3 regions of the Streptosporangium amethystogenes subsp. fukuiense genome follow, and region 1 is predicted to be linked to each of the others. Evidence: riboswitches for the same ligand, from Rfam matches in the RefSeq annotation. Region 1 holds a riboswitch; each other region holds the start of a gene.

Evidence for each region. A riboswitch is a leader RNA that binds a small molecule or an ion and turns the genes downstream of it on or off. The one in region 1 is predicted to bind cobalamin.
Region 2: another riboswitch for cobalamin. It lies ahead of bluB (5,6-dimethylbenzimidazole synthase); the one in region 1 lies ahead of cobN (cobaltochelatase subunit CobN).
Region 3: another riboswitch for cobalamin. It lies ahead of ACFQVD_RS04095 (ribonucleoside-diphosphate reductase subunit alpha); the one in region 1 lies ahead of cobN (cobaltochelatase subunit CobN).

What each region holds. Positions count from the first base shown of each region.
Region 1 covers NZ_JBHTEE010000001.1:3,797,615-3,804,337, reverse strand. Annotated here, with positions in the region: gene cobN (cobaltochelatase subunit CobN) at 1-1,728, opposite strand, end outside; cobalamin riboswitch at 1,764-1,965, opposite strand; gene ACFQVD_RS16010 (precorrin-3B synthase) at 1,980-3,401, shown strand; gene ACFQVD_RS16005 (precorrin-8X methylmutase) at 3,398-4,024, shown strand; gene ACFQVD_RS16000 (precorrin-2 C(20)-methyltransferase) at 4,306-5,829, shown strand; gene ACFQVD_RS15995 (cobalt-precorrin-6A reductase) at 5,817-6,557, opposite strand; gene cobM (precorrin-4 C(11)-methyltransferase) at 6,565-6,723, opposite strand, start outside.
Region 2 covers NZ_JBHTEE010000001.1:2,089,885-2,096,607, forward strand. Annotated here, with positions in the region: gene ACFQVD_RS08950 (DUF4158 domain-containing protein) at 1-176, opposite strand, end outside; gene ACFQVD_RS08955 (hypothetical protein) at 268-1,533, shown strand; gene ACFQVD_RS08960 (hypothetical protein) at 1,628-2,938, opposite strand; gene ACFQVD_RS08965 (hypothetical protein) at 3,323-3,469, shown strand; gene bluB (5,6-dimethylbenzimidazole synthase) at 3,843-4,487, opposite strand; cobalamin riboswitch at 4,518-4,716, opposite strand; gene ACFQVD_RS08975 (hypothetical protein) at 5,023-5,526, shown strand; gene ACFQVD_RS08980 (hypothetical protein) at 5,559-6,458, shown strand; gene ACFQVD_RS08985 (hypothetical protein) at 6,498-6,723, shown strand, end outside.
Region 3 covers NZ_JBHTEE010000001.1:963,621-970,343, reverse strand. Annotated here, with positions in the region: gene ACFQVD_RS04105 (mechanosensitive ion channel family protein) at 1-525, opposite strand, end outside; gene ACFQVD_RS04100 (ribonucleotide-diphosphate reductase subunit beta) at 570-1,565, opposite strand; gene ACFQVD_RS04095 (ribonucleoside-diphosphate reductase subunit alpha) at 1,641-3,866, opposite strand; cobalamin riboswitch at 3,983-4,184, opposite strand; gene ACFQVD_RS04090 (tripartite tricarboxylate transporter substrate-binding protein) at 4,189-5,211, opposite strand; gene glmS (glutamine--fructose-6-phosphate transaminase (isomerizing)) at 5,338-6,723, opposite strand, start outside.

The DNA.
Region 1 (6,723 bases):
CTTGGCCTGCGTGCCCTCACCGGGGTCGTTGACCAGGAACGGGTAGACCAGCGGCAGGTCACCGAGCGCCGCGTCGGGGCCGCAGGAGGCCGACATCCCCGCCGACTTGCCGGGCAGCCACTCCAGGTTGCCGTGCTTGCCGACGTGCACGATCGCGTGCGCGCCGAAGTCGTCGGCCAGCCACCGGTAGGCGGCCAGGTAGTGGTGGCTCGGCGGCAGGTCGGGGTCGTGGTAGATGGCGACCGGGTTCTCCCCGAAGCCGCGCGGCGGCTGGACCATCACCACGAGGTTGCCCGCGCGCAGCGCGGCCAGCACGATCTCGCCGTCCGGATCGCGGCTCCGGTCGACGAACGACTCGCCCGGCGGCGGCCCCCAGTGCGCCTCGACGCCGTGCCGCAGGTCCTCGGGCAGCGTCTCGAACCACGCCCGGTAGCGCGCGGCCGGGATCCGCACCGGGTTCGCGGCCAGTTGCTCCTCGGTGAGCCAGTTCCGGTCCTGGCCGCCCGCCGCGATCAGCGCGTGGATCAGCGCGTCGCCGTCCAGTTCCGCCACGCCGGGGAAACCGTCTCCGAGGTCGTACCCGGCCTCCGTCATGGCCGTGAGCAGCCTGACCACGCTGGCCGGTGTGTCCAGGCCGACCGCGTTGCCGATCCTGGAGTGCTTGGTCGGGTACGCCGACAGCATCACCGCGATTCGCCGTTCCGGTGCCCTGACGTGCCGGAGCAGACCGTGCCGTACCGCGATGCCGGCCACCCGCGAGGCCCGCTCGGGATCGGCCACGTACACGGTCAGACCCTCGTCGTCGACCTCCTTGAAGGAGAACGGCACGGTGATGATCCGCCCGTCGAACTCGGGGATCGCCACCTGGGAGGCCGCGTCGAGCGGGGACAGGCCGTCGTCGTTCTCCCGCCAGGCGTCCCTTCCCGTGGTCAGGCAGAGGCCCTGCAGGATCGGCACGTCCAGCTCGGCGAGCGCGCCGACGTCCCACGCGGAGTCGTCCCCGCCCGCCGAGGCGGTCGCCGGACGGGTGCCCCCGGCGGCGAGCACGGTGACCACCAGGGCGTCCGCGGCCCGGAGCGTGTCGAACAGGCCGGGCTCGGCGCTGCGCAGGGAACCGCAGTAGACGGGCAGGGCCTGGCCGCCCGCCTCCTCGATGGCCAGGCAGAGCGTCTCGACGAAGGCGGTGTTGCCCGCGACGTGGTGCGCGCGGTAGTAGAGCACTCCGATGACGGGGCCCTCGGTGCGTCGCGCGACACGTTCGAGGGGGCCCCAGCCCGGGGTGGGCGCGGGCGGTGCGAAGCCGTACCCGGTGAGCAGCGCCGTGTCGGAGAGGAAGGCGTGCAACTGGGCCAGGTTCGCCGGACCGCCGTGCGCGAGGTAGGCGTGCGCCTCGGCGCAGACCCCGCCGGGCACCGTGGACAGCTCCATCAGCTCGGCGTCGGGGGCCTGTTCGCCACCGAGGATCACGACGGGCCGCCGGTCGGCGAGCAGCGCGTCCAGCCCGTCCTGCCATGCCCGCCGGCCGCCGAGCAGCCGCACGACCACGAGGTCCGTGCCCTCGGTCAGCGCGGGCAGGTCCTCGGCGGACAGCCGCGCCGGGTTGCCGAGCCGGTAGTTCGCGCCGCTCGTCCGCGCGCTGAGCAGGTCGGTGTCGGAGGTCGACAGCAGCAGGACGGCGGGTGGCGCGGGCGGTGCGGCCGATCGTGGGGTGGGCGGCACGGAACGCATGCGGAAGTCCTCCCTCGGGGTCCTCGCCCCGGGTCGTCGTCATCGCGACGGCAGGAGTCTCCTGGCTCCCGGATCAACGCTCACCCCGGCCTTCCCGTCCGTTGCCGGACCGTGGCCTTCGGTGGGGTTCGCTCCCCGGTTACAGTGGCGGGACCGCGCCGGTTTCACACCGGCTTCCTCCCTGCGCCGTCGCCTAGGTCACACTATGCCAGGCGGACATCCGTAAAGAAATGGGAGCTACCATCCACTGCGTGTCAATAACCGACCCTCCCGGAAGAACCCGGGCCGACGCGTGTCCCGGAGCGCTCCAGGTGCACGCCGCGGCCGACGGCGGCCTGGCACGGATCAGGATTCCAGGCGGGGCGCTCACGGCGGGTCAGCTCCGCGTGGTCGCCGCCGCCGCCCGGGAGCTCGGATCCGGCGTGATCGAGCTGACCTCCCGGGCGAACCTCCAGGTGCGCGGCCTCCCGCCGCAGGACGGCGAGCCCCTTCCCGCCGTGCGTCCGGCACCCGGCGACGCGCGCGTTCCGGACGACGCTCGGCGGCCTTCCCCGGCATCCGACCTCGCCGTGCGGCTGGCCGCCGCCGGGCTGCTGCCGTCGGCCACGCATGAGCTGGTACGCAACATCGTGGCCTCACCCCTGGCCGGGCGGGCACCCGCGAGCCTGCTCGACGTCCGTCCGCTCGTGTCCCGGCTGGACGGGGAACTCCGCGCCCGGCCCGTGCTCGCCGACCTGCCCGGCCGGTTCCTCTTCGCGCTCGACGACGGCTCGGGCGACATGGCGGCCCTCGGCGCGGACGTCACACTGCTGCCGGTCGAACCGGTGGACGCCTCGGTGGACGACGTCTCCGAGGTGGCGCTGCTGCTCGCCGGTGCCGACCGGGGGCTGCGCGCACCCGTCTCCTCCGCCGTCACCGGCATGCTCGCGGTCGCCGAGGCGTTCCTGGCCGAGCGCGCCGAGCAGGGGTCGGGCGCGTGGCGGCTCGCCGAGCTGACCGACGGTCCAGGACGGGTCTCGGCCCGCGTTCTCGGGACGGAGCCGGCTCTCCGGCTGTCCGCCCCCGCCGTACGACGGGCGCGGACGGCGGGGGGAGGCACGGTCGGGGTCCTCGCACAGCGTGACGGAAGATCGGCCCTCACCGTTCTCGCCGCGCTCGGGCGGCTCACGGCGGCCCAGCTGGAGGCGCTCGCCCGGGCGGCCGAGCACGGCGGGGGAGAGGTCCGGGTGACGCCGTGGCGGACGATCGTCGTCCCCGACCTGCCGCCGCGGGAGGTCGACGGCCGGCGGGCGGCGCTCGCGGACGCGGGCCTGGTCGGCGACCCGGCGTCACCGTGGCTGGGCCTGACCGCCTGCGTCGGCCGGCCCGGATGCGCGAAGGCCCTCGCCGACGTCCACGCCGACGTCCACGCGGGTGTGCACGCGAACGGCGGCACCGGCTCCGAGTCCGGTGCGGGCGGTCCTGACGGCGTCCGCCCCCCGCGGAGCCGCACCCGTGCGCTTCCCGTGCACTGGTCGGGCTGCGAGCGGCGATGCGGACGCCCGCGCGGCCAGGTCGTGGACGTGGTCGCGACCGGAGACGGATACCGCGTCGAGGCGGACGGCGTGAGCCGTACGTTCGCCGACGCCGAGCAGACGAGCGCCGCGGTGGCGGCGACCAGAGAGGGAAAGTGATCGACTACATCAGGGACGGAGCGGAGATCTACCGCCGCTCCTTCGCCACCATCCGCGCGGAGACGGACCTCGGCGGCATGCCGCCGGGCGTCGCACAGGTCGCGGTCCGCATGGTGCACGCCTGCGGCATGGTCGACCTCGTCAACGACCTCGCGTGGTCGCCGGGAGTCGTCACGGCGGCGCGCGGGGCGCTGCGCGACGGCGCGCCCGTGCTGTGCGACGCCATGATGGTCGCCTCCGGCGTCACCAGGCGGCGGCTGCCGAAGGCGAACGAGGTGATCTGCACGCTCGGCGACCCGCGGGTGCCGGAGCTGGCGCTGCGGCTGGGCACCACCCGCAGCGCCGCGGCGCTGGAGTTGTGGCGCGACCGGCTCGACGGCGCGGTGGTCGCGATCGGCAACGCGCCGACCGCACTGTTCCGCCTGCTCGAACTGGTCGAGGAGGGGGCCGGACGCCCGGCGGCGGTGCTGGGCGTGCCGGTCGGCTTCATCGGGGCCGCGGAGTCGAAGCTGGCCCTGGCCGAGCACCCGGCCGGACTCGACCACCTGGTGGTGCACGGGCGCAGGGGCGGCAGCGCGATGGCGGCGGCCGCGGTCAACGCGGTCGCGAGTGAGGAGGAGTGAGCGGGTTGAGCGGGGATCTCGGGTGCCGGTACGGGGTCGGGCTCGCGATGGCGGCGGCTGTCGTCAACGCGGTCGCGGGTGAGGGGGAGTGAGCGGGTTGAGCGGGGATCTCGGGTGCCGGTACGGGGTCGGGCTCGCGATGGCGGCGGCTGTCGTCAACGCGGTCGCGGGTGAGGGGGAGTGAGCGGGTTGAGCGGGGATCTCGGGTGCCGGTACGGGGTCGGGCTCGCGATGGCGGCGGCTGTCGTCAACGCGGTCGCGGGTGAGGGGGAGTGAGCGGGTTGAGCGGGGATCTCGGGTGCCTGTACGGGGTCGGGCTGGGGCCGGGAGACCCGGAGCTGGTGACGGTGAAGGCGGCCAGGCTGCTCGGTGCGGCCGACGTGATCGCCTACCACAGCGCCCGGCACGGGCGGAGCATCGCCAGGTCGGTGGCCCTGCCCTACCTGCGGGGAGACCAGGTCGAGGAGGCGCTGATCTACCCGGTGACCACCGAGACCACCGACCACCCCGGCGGATACCAGGGCGCGCTCGACGACTTCTACGCCGACTGCGCCGTGCGGCTGGCCGCGCACCTGGACGCCGGACGCGACGTAGTGGTGCTCTGCGAGGGCGACCCGCTCTTCTACGGCTCCTACATGCACATGCACAAGCGGCTCGCGCACCGGTACCCGACCGAGGTGGTGCCGGGAGTGACCTCGGTCAGCGGGGCCGCCGCGGTGCTCGGCCGCCCGCTGGTCGAACGGGACGAGACGCTGACCGTGCTGCCCGGCACGCTCCCGGCGGACGTGCTGGCCGAGCGGCTGGCCGCCGCAGACTCGGCCGCGGTGCTGAAACTCGGCAGGACCTTCGAGAAGGTCCGCGCCGCCTTCGCCGAGGCCGGTCGTCTCGACGACGCCTGGTACGTCGAGCGGGCCACCACCGGCAAGCAGCGCATCGAGCCGCTGGCGGACGTCGACCCCGAGTCGGTCCCCTACTTCTCCCTCGCGCTGCTGCCCAGCCCGCTCACGCCGTTCTCCGCGAAGGCCGCGGCCGACCGCGAGGAGCAGGCCGGAGACGAGCGGCGCGGCGAGGTCGTCGTGGTGGGACTCGGCCCCGCCGGGCGGCCGTGGCTGACCCCCGAGGCGCAGGACGCCCTCGCCCGGGCCGACGAGCTGATCGGCTACGGCCCCTACCTCGATCGGGTGCCGCCCAACCCGCGCCAGCGCCGCCACCCCACGGACAACCGGGTCGAGGCCGAGCGCGCCGCGCACGCGCTGGGGCTGGCCGCCGCCGGATCGCGGGTGGCCGTGGTCTCCTCGGGTGATCCGGGGGTGTTCGCCATGGCCAGCGCGGTGCTCGAGGTCGCGTCCGAGCCGAGGTTCGCCGATGTCGAGGTACGCGTGCTGCCCGGCCTGACCGCCGCCCAGGCGGTGGCCAGTCGCGCCGGGGCCCCGCTGGGCCACGACTTCTGCGTGCTGTCGCTGTCCGACCTGCTCAAGCCGTGGGAGGTCGTCGCGGACCGGATCACCGCCGCGGCACGGGCCGACCTGGTGCTGGCGATCTACAATCCGGCCTCGCGGAGCCGGACCTGGCAGGTGGCCGCCATGCGCGACCTGCTGCTCGAACACCGTTCCCCGCGCACGCCCGTCGTCATCGGGCGGGATGTCGGCGGCCCGCAGGAGAGCGTGCGCGTCGTGGAACTGGCCGATCTCGACCCCGCCGCGATCGACATGCGCTGCCTGCTGATCGTGGGCTCGTCCACCACCCGGCTCACCGAACGCGGCGGACGGCCCGTCGTCTACACCCCGCGCCGTTACCCGGCCTGAGCCTCCACCCAGGCCGCGGCCGCCTCGGCGGTGTCCGCCAGCGGGACACCGCCGGGAACCGGCGGCCGCCGTACGATGACCACCGGAAGCCCCAGCTCCCGAGCGGCGGCCAGCTTGGCGGTGGTCATCTCGCCGCCGCTGTCCTTGGTCACCAGCACCTCGACGCGGTGCTCGCGCATCAGCTCCAGCTCTCCGCGCAGGGTGTACGGCCCCCGGGAGAGCACGACCACCGTCCGGCCGGGCAGCGGTGGGGTGGGCGGATCGACGGACCTGGCCAGGAACCACAGGTCAAGGCCGGTGAACGCGGCCAGGCTGCGGCGGCCGGTGGTGAGGAAGACCCGCCTCCCCAGCTCGGGCAGCAGGCGGGCGGCGGCCTCAAGCGTGGGCACCCAGCGCCAGTCGTCGTCCGGACCCTGCTGCCAGCCGGGGCGGCGCAGCACCAGCAGCGGCACCCCGGTGCCGGCGGAGGCCGCGACGGCCGAGGCGGTCATCCGCCGGGCGAACGGGTGGGTGGCGTCGACGACCAGGTCGATCGCGTGCTCCCGTAGCCACCCGGCGAGCCCCTCGGGGCCGCCGAATCCACCCTCGCGCACCTCGCCGACCGGGAGCCTGGGGTTGGCGACCCGTCCCGCCAGCGAGGACACCACGTGCAGATCCGCCTGCCCGTCCAGCCGGGCGGCCAGCGCCCTGGCCTCCGCGGTGCCGCCCAGGATCAGCAGGCGTCGCATCGGCCGCTCACCCCCGGCACCTGTCCGCCGAGTAGAGGTGGCTGTCGGGGAACGCCGAGGCCGTCAGCACCCGCCCGACCACGATCACCGCCGTCCGCAGCACCCCGGCGGCCCTGACCCGCTCGGCGATGTCGGCCAGGGTGCCCCGCAGGATCACCTCGTCGTC
Region 2 (6,723 bases), 1.7 Mb from region 1:
TAGCCCAGGCGTCGGTAGCTCTTGAGCCACATCATCAGGGCCAGCAGATGCGCGTCGGTCGAGGACTTGTCCCGCGCCCACTCGATCTCGTCGTCCGACGGGGTGAACGCGTCGGCCAGATCACGCGACGCCATCCGCTTGAACGTCGGGTAGGCGGTGCGATCGATCGACGTCACACGCACCTCGAAGATACGACCGACAGGACCCCGGGCATCATAGCCATGGCCGCTATTCGCTCGCTCAGCGCCTCCACCACGGGGATACTGCATGTCGATGATCGAATATGACAGTCCGGCCTCGTTTCGCGGTCAGCTCCAACGGGGACGCGGTGCCGCAGTGCATCGCACGTCGACCGCTCCCGGCGCCGTCGACGCGGTGTATGAGTGCGTGATTACGGACACGCGCTGGGACCGACAAGTTGATCAACGCGACAGCTACCTCGCCGGTCTCATCGCTCGGCTCGACCTGCCACTGGCACCGATCCAACAGCACCTGCTCACGTACGACGGCGAGGACGCCGAACCGGTTGAGCTTGCCTTGCAGGTCCTTGCCCTGCTTCCGATGGTCGGTCGACTCGACGCGGCGGCCGTGCTGCGCGGGTACGCGATCGACGGGCCGCATTGGTCCACGGCACTGGAGGCGATCGGCGACAGCGGGGCGATGAAGCTTCCCGCCATCTGGGACGGGCTCGCTGACGACATCATCGCCAACCGCGACGATGCCCAGCTTGCACAGGCGATCTGGTGCGACACGGAGCCGTGGACGACGTTCGCGCAGTCCCGGCCACGGGTCCGGCGAATCATCGACGAGCTCAAGGCCTCCCGTTCACCCGGACCGGCCAGGCGCGACACACGACCCGAAATCGTCGCCATCGACAACGAAGACCTGATCGGGCTTGTCGCTGCCGGCGGCTCCGAGCGGCGGCGGGCGCTGGAGGAACTGGGTAGGCGCGGCGATCGCATCGTCTTCGACTTCGCCGAAGACCCCGGCCTACGCAACGCGGCCGGGTGGCTGCCGGGTATCCCACAGGCGCTCCACCACCTTGGGCCAGACGCGCTGCCACGCGCCCGCACGTGGATCGGCAGCGGCGACGACACACTCGTCGCGTTCGGGGAGCGTGTCTTGGCAGAGGTCGGTGACCGGGGCGATGCGCCGGTGTTGCTGGCCGCGTTGCACCGCACAGTCGTCGCTGGGGAATGGTGCGCTGCCGAGGTTCCAGCACGAGGCCTGGGCCGGTTGGGGATCCATGAAGCCGCGAGCGAGCTCATGGCCGCGTGGGAAGGCACGGTTCATTCACTTGCCCGGGAAGCGTTCCTGGACGGGCTTCGGGGATGTACGCCGCATGAAGCCGAAGCCGTCATGGTCGAGGGACTTGACGATTGCGAGCCAACGGTTCAGCAGCGCGCGTGTGAGGCAGCGCCAGATACGGCCGCAGTCCGCTTGCGTCTGCGGGAGTTGACTGCCGATCCCCTGACACCTGAGGTTCATGAGGCCGCGAACACGAAACTGCAGGTCCTGGCCATCAGTCCCTGAGCTTCTCACCCGCGCAGCATTACCTGACCAGAAACCGGCGTCGACCTGCGGGGAAGCACTACCAAGATCGGGTCATGGCCCCTTTCTCACGTATTCAGTTCCCAGCCCTAGGCAGGAGGTCGAGGGTATCGGTGAGGGCGGCGCGGCCCCTGCGCAGGGCAGCGGCCGGGGCGGCCCCTGCCGGTCCCTGCCAGCGGAGATAGACCATGGTGGAGCCGTGGCGCACGGCCACGGCGATGTGCGCCACGGAGTCGTGACGGGCAGGACGGCGCTGCGAGCCAGGGCGCCGCACGGCGAAAGCCTCGATCTCTCCTGTCCAAGAACCCCTGGTGAAGGGCTCGAGGCGGCGGTCGATGCTGTAGGACAGCGCGTCGTCGGAGTCGCAGGGCTTCACCCCCTTGCCAGTCGAGACGCCCCAACGGGCCCGGAGGATCGGCCGGATGCGTGCCTGTTCGGCGCTCTGCTCGTCGGCCAGGAACAGCACGTCCTCACGGATGGAGACCTCGCCGATCAGACGGCGCGTGATGGCCGGAGCACCGCCGTGCACGTTCTCGTCGAAACCCGACGGGCAGACCAGATCATGCAAGAGACCAACAGGGTCGGGCCACGGCCTCATGTCCTTGCCGTAGACGGACGGCGGAGGCAGGGCCGCGGCCATCATGGTCGAGGTGGCCCGCGAGGTGACGCCGGCCGGGGCGGGCGCGGAGGGGGCGCCGCCCACGGCGGCCAGCACGGACGCCGCCGCCTCGGTGCCCTGGAGCAGCGGGCTCTGGCCCGGCCTGCCGCCTGCCTCGAACGCCCAGGCCCACGACACCTCGGCCAGCAGCGCGCCGCGTGCGGCCACGATCGTCACCCTGGCGCCCGAGTCGCCGTACTCCGTCCAGCTCTCCGTGGTGACCAGGACCCGCACCCCGTGCCACCCCCAGCGATCGAAATCGGCCACGTCACTGATCGCATCGCCCTCCCGAGGGCGGCGGCCACACTCCTCGGCGCCGCGCCGGGTCGCCGCGACCAAGCGGCTCGCCTGATCGGGTGAAGTGATCCAGAACCGTACCTCCAGCGGATCGGCCACCTCCGGAGCGTGCAGCTCGCCGGTGTAGGCGGGCACGCCCTCAGGCGGCAGCCGCGCCTCGATGCCCTGCTTCTGCTCCGGCCAGCACCAGTGCAGGAGGGGCGTGTCCAGGCTCATCGCGAAGGGGGCGAAGGTGAGGTCCGGCAAGAAGCTCTCGAAGACCTCGTCGTCCAGACGGTCCCGCAGTCGCTCGGCGATCTCCTCGGCCGAGGCCGCCGCGTCCGCGGGCATCGGCAGCGCAGGCATCTTCAACTGGTCGAAGCCACCCAGGGTGAACAACAAAGTGGCGGCCGCAGCCGCGATGCGCAGCCCAGGACGCCTGGAAAGATCCACAACGGACATGATGCCGTACACCCGGCCAAGTTCACCGGAAAGCGATCAAGGAGCTCTTTCCGACCTGGCCCGCTCCTCCCGAACGTGTCCCCGGCCGCCAAGTAGCGGCACGGCTCTGTTTTCGGAAGTGCCGAGCTGGGCTTTCACCCTTGCGTTATGTGTGTTCTCCGAAGCAGTGGTCATTTCCGCTTGGGGTCGCTTCCGAGAAAACGATCTTCTTAGAAGCCCGATGACCCGCGCACATAGACCTACTTTGGGGCTGGGGCCGTGTTCGGGAGAAGCACGCCATCTACGGTCGCAACCCCGACGGGCGATCGTCACGGCCTCGCCACGATCCCTCGAAGTCGGGGACATGGCCGGGGTCCGCGAGTCAGGGGCGGGGCCATGCGAGAGGTGACCTTGCCGGGTGGTCCTTTGGGCGGGGCGACGGTACCCGGGCCGATGGTGCTGGCGGACGAGGCGTTGGAGACCGGGGCGTTGGAGACCGGGGCGTACATGGTCGTCCCCGGTGAGGAGCGTCGGGCGGTGTAGGAGCCGCTCCAGGACGCCGATCCCTGGATCTGGCACTACCGCGGAATGCTGTCGCTCTGACGTTGCTGGGTTGGGCGGCCCCGGTGAGCGGGACCGAGCGCGCGTGGCGGCGGCGGCCGGGACCGGCCTCCAGGCCGGTCCCGGCCGCGCGGCGGGCCGCGCGGCCGTGGGGCCGCCCCTTGACCCCTATGGGGGTCCCCGTAGTAATCGCGGAAAATACAACGGATATGGGTCTGCCTGCGTAGATAGAGCTTGACCCGCCATCCACATGATCATGTTGCCAAGGAGTCTCCGCAGATCAGCGGCGACATCGTTGGATTCACAGCAATTACTACCGGAACCCCTTGTAGATGGTGGCGTCAGGTTGGGTGAGTTAACGGTGGCCGAGGCCGCTCGTCCCCCATTGGTCGTGATGGATGGCGGCGGCCAGCGGGCGCCGTCGCCGCCATCCGTGCCGTTCCAGATCAGGGGCCTCTTCGAGGTGGGTGACGGGACCGAGACACAGCCACGCGACCGGACGGATCTGAACGGGGATACCGAGCAGGTCCCGCACAAAAGGCTCACGGTAGAACGACACCCAGCCGATGCCGAGCCGTTCGGCGGTCGCGGCCAGCCACAGGTTCTGGATGGCCAGGCACACCGAGTACAGGCCGGCGTCGGCGATGGCGTGGCGGCCGAGCACCGCGGGACCGCCCCTGTCCTGGTCATAGGTGACCACGACGGACAGCGTCGACTCGCGCACCCCGTCGATCTTGATCTGGGCGAACCGCCGGGCGGCCTCGTCATCGAGGGTGGCGGCGAAGGTCGCCCGCTCGTGCTGGACGTGGTCGTGGAAGGCGCTGCGGATCTCGGCGTCGCGCACCACGACGAAGTCCCACGGCTGGGACAGCCCGACGCTGGGGGCGGCGTGAGCCGCCGACAGCACGCGGTGCAGCACCTCGTCCGGCACGGGTCCGCCGGTGAACTGGCCTCGCACGTCGCGGCGGCGGTGAATGACATCGTAAAGCTGGCTGTTCATGGGCAGGCTCCCGCTGCGTCGTGCCCCTGGCGGGGCGATGGGCGCGAGGCCGGTCTTCGGACTCCCGGATCAACGCCTGACCGCCCGCCTTCCCAGCCCTTACGAGCCAGTGGCTGTGCTTCGCACGTGGACGGCGGCTTCCCGGTCACCGCGGCGGGCCCGTGCCGGAATCACACCGGCTTCCCGATTCTCCTCGCGACCGCAAGGCACCTCGCAACAGTTCGCCGAGAGTACGATAGTTGATCACCTCACCGCTTGCGATTGTGGCCGGGCCGGGCCGGGTCCTTGACCCCTATAAGAACAATTCGGCAACTCGCTCCAAGAGATCGTTGTCAGGTCTCATGATCTGCGCGACAGATCGTGCTCAGGATCTGTGTGACACTTCGCCGAGTGCTGGCGGACTGGAAAGCGGCGACGCCTCTGATCAGGGACACGCCAGGCGTGGCAATCTTGCTTTGCGTATTCGGATCGCTACTTTTTGCATGCGTCTCGTTGATGCGCGCACCCTGATTCGTTTGTCCGCAGGAAGAGGAACATGCACCACATCCGCATATCTGGCTTCTTCGTCATGCTCACCTCGGCATTGGCAATCGCCTGCGCCCCTGTCCCCGCGGCCATGGCCGTCACCTCCCCCGTGCTTCAGGCGGATCCTCCCAAGGAGGAAACCTGCCCCAACGGGCAGCCGAAACCGTGCGGCGCCCAGGAGGAACGCGGCGGCGTCGACGCCGACCGAGAAGAGACCAAGAAGGACACGGCCAAGGCCAAGGAGGACATCGCCGAGGCCAAGAAGAAGGTGGAGGAATGCCCTCCGACCTCCAAGCAGTGCATGGAGAACCTCATCGGCGACGGCGGCCAGCAGCGCAAGGACCTCGACGACACCCGGCAGGCGCTGGCCAACTTCCGGCCCGCACCCTCAGACAACGCCGCATCCGCCATCGCCGAAGCGTGTGACGAGTTCGCCGCGGGCCTGCCTGCCGCACTGCGCAACTCCCCTGACTTCTCCCAGCTGACCGGTGTCTGCGAGCTGATGAACCCATGACCGCCGTGAACTCTCCTCTTCGTTGGACACCGATGGTTTTCACCGCCGTCCTGGTCGCGCTCGTTCCGGCGACCGCCTTGGCCACCCCCGCACCCGGTGTGCCCGACGTTCCTGTCGCCCGGGCCTTCGACGGCGACAAGCCGCTGCCATCAGTGGACGAGGCGGTCAGGCGGTGCGCGGAAAATCCCGGCGCCTGCCGCTTCCGTATCGACTCACAGGCTTCCGGTGAGTACTACAGTGCCGTGAAGTCCCTGGGCAACGCGGTCATCAACTGCACCAAGGACCCGATCACCGTGGAACGCCAGGTCACCTTGCGTACCGGCAGCACAGATAACCTCGGTGGTGAGATAACCGGCAACATCTCGGTCGAGGGGCAGGTCAACGCCTCCGGCGAGGTCTCCGCAGGGGTGTCGGGAGAAGGTAGCGGGACCTTCACCACACCCAACACCCAGCAAGGGCCATACGCGGCGTTCAGTGCCAAAGGAGGGGCGAACGGCAGCGGAAAGCTGGCGGGCTCGCTCGGCGCCAAGGGCGCCTTCGAGGGCGCCTTCAAGCTCCACTACCAGCGCAGCTGGACCACCGAGAACACCGAGGCGACCCAGTACACCACCACCGTCCGCTCGGGCGACGCCCTGGTTTTTGGGGCCAGCTCCGCCATGCAGCGGGTCGCGGGAAAGATCACCATCGGCGGCCTGCAGGTGCGCAACGTCACGGTCGACGGCCCCTCGACCGTGAACACCAGCACCTTCGTCGCCGACACCTTCACCGTGCCGGGCGACACCTGCGACCGGTTGCGGCCCGCGAGCAAGACCGCCGTGGAAGACACCGTCAATCGCGGATTCCGCAGGGCTGATCGCTCAACGATCCTTCCCGCGCTGCCGCAAGGCGCGCGGCTGAGGCAATGCACCGTGCTCGCCGCCGGGCGTTCCTGACCGCCCCGCCTGAGCACCCCTTTTTTCGTGGAGATCATCATGACGTCACCACACACTCCCGTCAGGGCCGCCGTCGCCGGCGCACTGTTGTTGGGCCTGGGCCTGGCGGCACAGCCCGCACACGCCACCCAGCTCGCCCCTGCCGCAGCATCCGCGCAGACCACAGGGCCCGATACCAAGCCAGTCACCGTCATCAACGGCGACTTCGCCCTGCCCGCCTTCACCGGCACCGGCCCGAACTGGGCAGCTGTCCAGGGCTGGTCTG
Region 3 (6,723 bases), 2.8 Mb from region 1:
GAGTGTCGACTGGGCGGCGATGCCGACGACGACGCCGGCGATCCCGGCCGAGGCCAGCAGTCCGGCGCCGAGCGCCCGTACCTGCGGAAAGGTGAAGAGCATCGCACCCAGCGCCACCACGATGATCACCGCCGAGGCCACCCTGCGGACCAGGGTGATCTGGGTGCGGATACGCCGGGCCTTGCGGTTGCCCTCGCCCTGGACGGTGACCAGGCGGTCCAGGACCACGTCGGTGACGGCGTAGGCGGCCTGGATGACCAGCCAGGTGGCGCACCCGATCATCGCCACGCTGAGGCCGCGGTCGATCACCTGGCTGACCGAGCCCTCCGCCATGCCCGGCTCGTAGACGGTGTAGGCGGTCGCCACGGCGGCCGTGGCGAACCCCGGCCAGGTGCAGCGGCTCACGACCGGACCGGCGAGCGCCCACTTCTCGCCGATCAGCCGTGAGCGCAGTACCCTCCGCACCGCCTCCACCGCCACGATCGCGGCGGCCACGGAAACGACCATGATGATCCAGCTGGACACTGACGACTTCCCCTCGTCGCTCTCTTCCCCGGACCATCAGCCAATCAGAAGGACTCGTCGAAGGTGACATTCCCCTCGACGGCTATCTGGTAGGCAGAAACCCGCCGCTCGAAGAAGTTGGCCAGCTCCTGCACGTCCTGCAACTCCATGAACGCGAACGGGTTGGCCGTACCGTACCGGACGGGCATCTGGAGCCTGACCAGCCGCTGGTCGGCCACGTACTCAAGGTAGCGCCGCATCTGCTCCACCCCCATCCCCTGCAGGCCGTCGCCGCACAGGTCGGCCGCGAAGGCCAGCTCGGCCGCCACCGCCTCCTCGATCATCCGGGTGACCTGCTCGGTGAGTTTGTCGTCGAACAGCTCGGGCTCCTCGGCCCGTACGGTCTCCACGACGCCGAAGGCGAACTCCATGTGCATGGACTCGTCACGGAAGACCCAGTTCGTCCCGGTGGCCAGGCCGCTGAGCAGCCCCCTGGAGCGGAACCAGTAGACGTAGGCGAAGGCCCCGTAGAAGAACAGACCCTCGATGCACGCCGCGAAGCAGATCAGGTTGAGCAGGAACGCCCGCCGGTCCTCCCTGGTCTCCAGCCGGGTCAGCCCGCCGAGCGAGTCGATCCAGCGGAAGCAGAACTCCGCCTTGTCACGGATCGAGGGGATGTGCTCGACCGCGGCGAACGCCTTGACCCGCTCGTCGGGGTCGGGCAGGTAGGTGTCCAGCAGGGTCAGGTAGAACTGGACGTGCACCGCCTCCTCGAACAGCTGCCTGCTGAGATAGAGGCGCGCCTCGGGGGCGTTGAGGTGCTGGTAGAGGTTGAGGACGAGGTTGTTGGCCACGATCGAGTCGCCGGTGGCGAAGAACGCCACGAGGCGGTTGATCAGGTGACGCTCCTCGGAGGTCATCCTCGCCAGGTCCGCCAGGTCGGAGGCGAGATCCACCTCCTCGACGGTCCAGGTGTTGCGGATCGCGGCCCGGTAGCGCTCGTAGAACTCGGGGTAGCGCATCGGCCGCAGGGTGAGATCCATGCCGGGGTCGAGCAACATCGGGAGAACGCCTTTCGGGGTGGCCGAGGGGTGGCTGGGAGGGACGGGGTGCCCTTGGACGGGCCGCCGGCAGGTCTACTGGCAGGCGTCGCAGTACTCGGGGTTCTCCAGGGAGCAGGCGACGGCCTCGGGGTCGAGGACGGGGACCTCCCCGGCCGCCGGTGCCGCCACGGTGGCCTGCGCGATCCGGGTGGCCGGGCGCGAGCGCAGGTAGTAGGTGGTCTTCAGGCCCGACTTCCAGGCGTAGGCGTACATCGAGGAGAGCTTGCCGATGGTCGGCGTGGCCATGAACAGGTTCAGCGACTGCGACTGGTCGATGTACGGGGTGCGCGCGGCGGCCAGGTCGATCAGCGCCTTCTGCGGCAGCTCCCAGGCGGTCCGGTAGAGCAGCCTCAGGTCGGCGGGGATCTCGGGAATGTCCTGGACGGAGCCGTCGGCGCGCTTGATCGCGTCACGGATCCGCGAGGTCCACAGCCCCCGGGCCCGCAGGTCGGCGACGAGATAGCGGTTGACCTGGAGGAACTCACCCGAGAGGGTCTCGCGCTTGAAGATGTTGGAGACCTGCGGCTCGATGCACTCGTAGCAACCGGCGATGGAGGCGATCGTGGCCGTGGGCGCGATCGCGATCATCAGCGAGTTACGCAGCCCCGTTCCGGCGATCCGCTCCCGAAGCTCCGTCCACGCGGCCGACGTCGCGGCCCCGTAGTGGTCGGGGTGGAGCACCCCGGCGGCGGCCCTGGTCTCCTCGTACGAGGGATGGCGGCCACGCTCGACGGCCAGGTCCGAGGAGGTCCGGTAGGCGGCGAGCGCGATCTCCTCGGAGATCCGGGTGGACAGCTCCAGCGCGCGCGGCGAGTCGAAGGGCAGTCGCAGCGCGAACAGCACGTCGGCCAGGCCCATCAGGCCGAGCCCGATCGGACGCCACTTCCGGTTGGCGGCCCTCGCCTCGGGGGTCGGGTAGAAGCCCAGGTCGATGGTGCGGTCGAGGAACCGCACGGCGGTGCGGACCGTCGCACGCAGCCGCGCCCAGTCGATCCCCTCTTCGGAACCCGGAGACAGGTGGGCGGCCAGGTTGATCGAGCCGAGGTTGCAGACCGCGGTCTCGGCGTCGCTGGTGACCTCAAGGATCTCGGTACAGAGGTTCGACAGATGGATGACGTTCTGGGGCCTGGCCGTCTGGTTGGAGGTCCGGTTGGCCGCGTCCTTGAAGGTCATCCAGCCGTTGCCGGTCTGCGCGAGTGTGCGCATCATCCGGCCGTACAGGGTGCGGGCGGGGAGCTGCGCGGTGAACCGGCCCTCGGCCTCGGCGGCCCGGTAGGCGTCGTCGAACGCGGCGCCGTACAGGTCGGTGAGGTGCGGGACCTCCTTGGGGTCGAACAGTGACCACACACCGTCGGCCTCGACCCGGCGCATGAACTCGTCGGGGATCCAGTTGGCCAGGTTCAGGTTGTGCGTGCGGCGGGCCTCCTCGCCGGTGTTGTCGCGCAGTTCGAGGAACTCCTCGACGTCGGCGTGCCAGGGCTCCAGGTAGACGCAGGCCGCGCCCTTGCGGCGGCCGCCCTGGTTGACCGCGGCGACGCTCGCGTCCAGGGTGCGCAGCCAGGGCACGATGCCGTTGGAATGGCCGTTGGTACCGCGGATCAGCGAGCCCCGCGAGCGGATCCGGCTCCAGGCGATCCCGATGCCCCCGGCGTACTTCGACAGCCGCGCGACCTGCCCGTAGCGCTCGTAGATGGCCTCCAGCTCGTCGCGGGGCGAGTCGAGCAGGAAGCACGAGGAGAGCTGGGGTCTGCGCGAGCCTGAGTTGAACAGCGTGGGCGAGCTGGGCAGGTAGGACAGGGTGGCCATGAGCGCGTACAGCTCGGCGGCCTCCTCGACGGTCTCGGACAGGCCGCAGGCCACCCGGAGGAAGAAGTGCTGCGGGCGCTCCAGCACCTTGCGGGTGCGCGGGTGACGCAGCAGGTAGCGGTCGTAGACGGTACGCAGCCCGAAGTACTCGAATCTGGCGTCGGCGTCCGGCTCGATGAGCGCGTCCAGGACCCCGGCATGGGCGGCCACGAACTCCGCGAGCCCGTCGGCGATCAACCCCGCCTCGTGCGTCGCGGCGACCGACTCGGAGAAGCCGCGGACGCCGTGCTCGGCGGCCTCGTCGGCGATCAGCTCGGCCAGCAGCGCGGCGGCGACTTTGGAGTTCTCGGGGTCGGTGATCACTCGGGCGGCGGCCTCGTCGATGGCCTGCCTGCGATCGACCGGCGCGTTCCCCGCGCTCTCCGCCGCCGTCTCCGCCAATACCTGTGTCACGTGGTGTCCCTCGCTCGCTCGAACTTCCCCCTGTGGCTCCGCCGGAGGGGCACGCGTCCGCGAGCGATCCCGGGCACGCCGGACCGCCTCGTTCCGCGGGCCCTCCCACGAGGCCCTGGACAATCACGTCACCGGCAGGTCTTCGGACTCACGGGCGCCCTGCGCGTGCCTACCGGCCGTCGCTTCCCGGGCATGGTTCACCCAGTGCTCACATGACGGCTTTCGTTCCCGTTCACCGCTGCGGGGCAGTCCCGGAATCTCACCGGGTTCCCTCTTGCCTCGCCCCTCCCGGGGCGAACCAGCAACGAGCAGGATCCTACATCTAGGGGCGTCTGACGCAACTACCCCAACAAGTTGTGTCGGAAGACTTCAGCAGTCCGAGCTCGTGGAGCACCCCGCGGGTGCGGGCCGTCTCGGTGAAGAGCCACTGACGGAACTCGTCACCGCTGAGGTAGACCCGGCTCCATCCATTGGCCGCGCACAGGGCGCGCCAGCGCGGCGCGGCGTCGATCCTGTCACACAGGGCGATCGCGGCGTCCCGGTCCGCCTGGCCCATGCCCTTGGGTCCCAGCAGGCCGCACCAGTCGCTGTACTCCAGCCGGACCTCGACCTCCAGGAGCGTCGGCGCGTCGATCCCGTCGAGCCGGCTGCCCGAGGAGACCACCAGGGGACGCAGGCGGCCCGCGGCGATCTCGGGTCGCAGGGCGCGGGCCGACCCCAGCAGGGCCGCGACCCGTCCGACCTGGAGCGCCTCGGCCGCGTCCTCGGCACCGTGGAACCCCGCGTACTCCAGCAACCGGGTGTCCACCCCGAGGCACTTGCCGATCATGCCGTAGAGCACGTGGTCGGAACCGCCCTCCGGCCGGCCGCCGACCGTCAGCGCCGCCGGGGTGCGGCGCAGCTCCGCGGCGAAGTCCTCGAAGGTGCGCAGCCGGGAGTCCGAGGGGACGACCAGGACCGTCCAGTCGCCGACCAGGCGGGCGAGGGGGGTGGTGGCGTCCACCACCGCGGCGGTGTTGGCGATCTCCGCGGCCGTCACCATCGGCATCGCGGCGACGAGCAGCCTGCCCTCGCGCGCGAACGAGCCGCGCACGGCGCCGAACGCGTCACGCGGGACGGAACCCAGGGGCCCCGGCCGCTCGACGGCCATGGCGGAGCGTGCCAGCCCCGACAGGACCAGGACGGAGGCGAGCCTGCCCGCGATCCCGTCCCAGCCGTGGCCGTCGGCGGTGGGTTCGAGGATGCTCAGGCGGCCCACGGCCGAGTCGGCGGAGTCACCGTTCAGGTCGCAGCCCGCGACGACCATGGCACCCGCGACCAGCGCGAAAAACCTCCTACGGCGCATAAGCGCCCCTTCCCCCAAGAACCCCCTATACCATAGGTTACCGCCTTATCGCTATCTGTTACCAGTCGGGGGTCGCCGCGCCCCCGGCCGGGGCGACCACCGTCGGCGGCCGCCCCGGGAGCCCTCTCACTCCACCGTGACGCTCTTGGCCAGGTTGCGGGGCTTGTCGACGTCCCGCCCCAGCGCCACGGCGGCGTGGTAGGCGAAGAGCTGAAGCGGGATCGACAGCAGGATCGGGTCCAGCTCGATCTCGTTCCTGGGCACCACCACGCAGTCGTCGGCCAGCTTGAGGTCCACCGCGCGGTGACCGACCATGAGCACCCGGCCGCCCCGGGCGCGGATCTCACCCAGCGTGGTGAGGTTCTTGTCCAGCAGCTCGTCGTCGGGGACGATCGCCACGGTCGGCATGTCCGGGCCGATCAGCGCCAGCGGCCCGTGCTTGAGCTCGCTGGCCGGGTACGCCTCGGCGTGCACGTAGGAGATCTCCTTGAGCTTCTGTGCGCCCTCGCGGGCCACCGGATACCCCCGGACCCGGCCTACGAACATCATGCTCGGCGCCTCGGCGTACTTCTTCGCCAGCTCCTGGAGCTGCGGCTCCAGCGCCAGGATCTCCTTGATCTGGTCCGGCAGCCTCCGCAGGCCCTCGCAGATCCGGCGGCCGTCGGCGGGAGACAGGTCCCGCACCCGGCCGAGGTGCAGCGCGAGCAGCGCGAAGGCCACGGCGGTCGAGGTGAACGCCTTCGTGCTCGCCACCGAGACCTCGGGACCCGCGTGCAGGTAGACGCCGCCGTCGCACTCGCGGGCGATCGCGCTGCCCACGGTGTTGACGATGCCGAGCACCCGGCCGCCCTTGCGCTTGAGCTCCTGGACGGCGGCGAGGGTGTCATAGGTCTCCCCCGACTGGCTGATCGCCACGTACAGGGTGTCCGCCTCCACCACCGGGCTGCGGTAGCGGAACTCGCTGGCCGGCTCCGCGTCGGCCGGGATGCGCGCCAGCTCCTCGATGAGCTGCGCGCCGATCTGGCCCGAGTAGTACGCGGAACCACAGCCGATGATCTTCACCCGACGGAATGAGCGGGTCTCCCGCGCGTCCATGTTGAGGCCGCCCAGGTGGGCGATGTGGAAGCGGTCGTCCAGACGCCCGCGAAGCGTCCTGGCCACGGTGTCGGGCTGCTCGGAGATCTCCTTGAGCAGGTAGTGCTCGTAGCCGCCCGTGTCGTAGTGCCCCGCCTCCCAGTCGACGGTCAGCGTCTCCTTGGCCGTCTCCCGCGCGTCGCTGGCGAAGGTGTTGAACCCGTCCGCCTTGAGCACGGCGATCTCGCCGTCCTCCAGGTGGACCACCTGGCGGGTGTAGCGGACCAGCGCGGCGACGTCGGAGGCGGCGAACATCTCCTTCTCCCCGATGCCCAGCACGATGGGGCTCCCGTTGCGGGCCACCACCACCTCACCGGGGCGCTCGGAGTCGATCACCGCGATGCCGTACGTGCCGACGACCCGCTTGAGCGCGGTCCG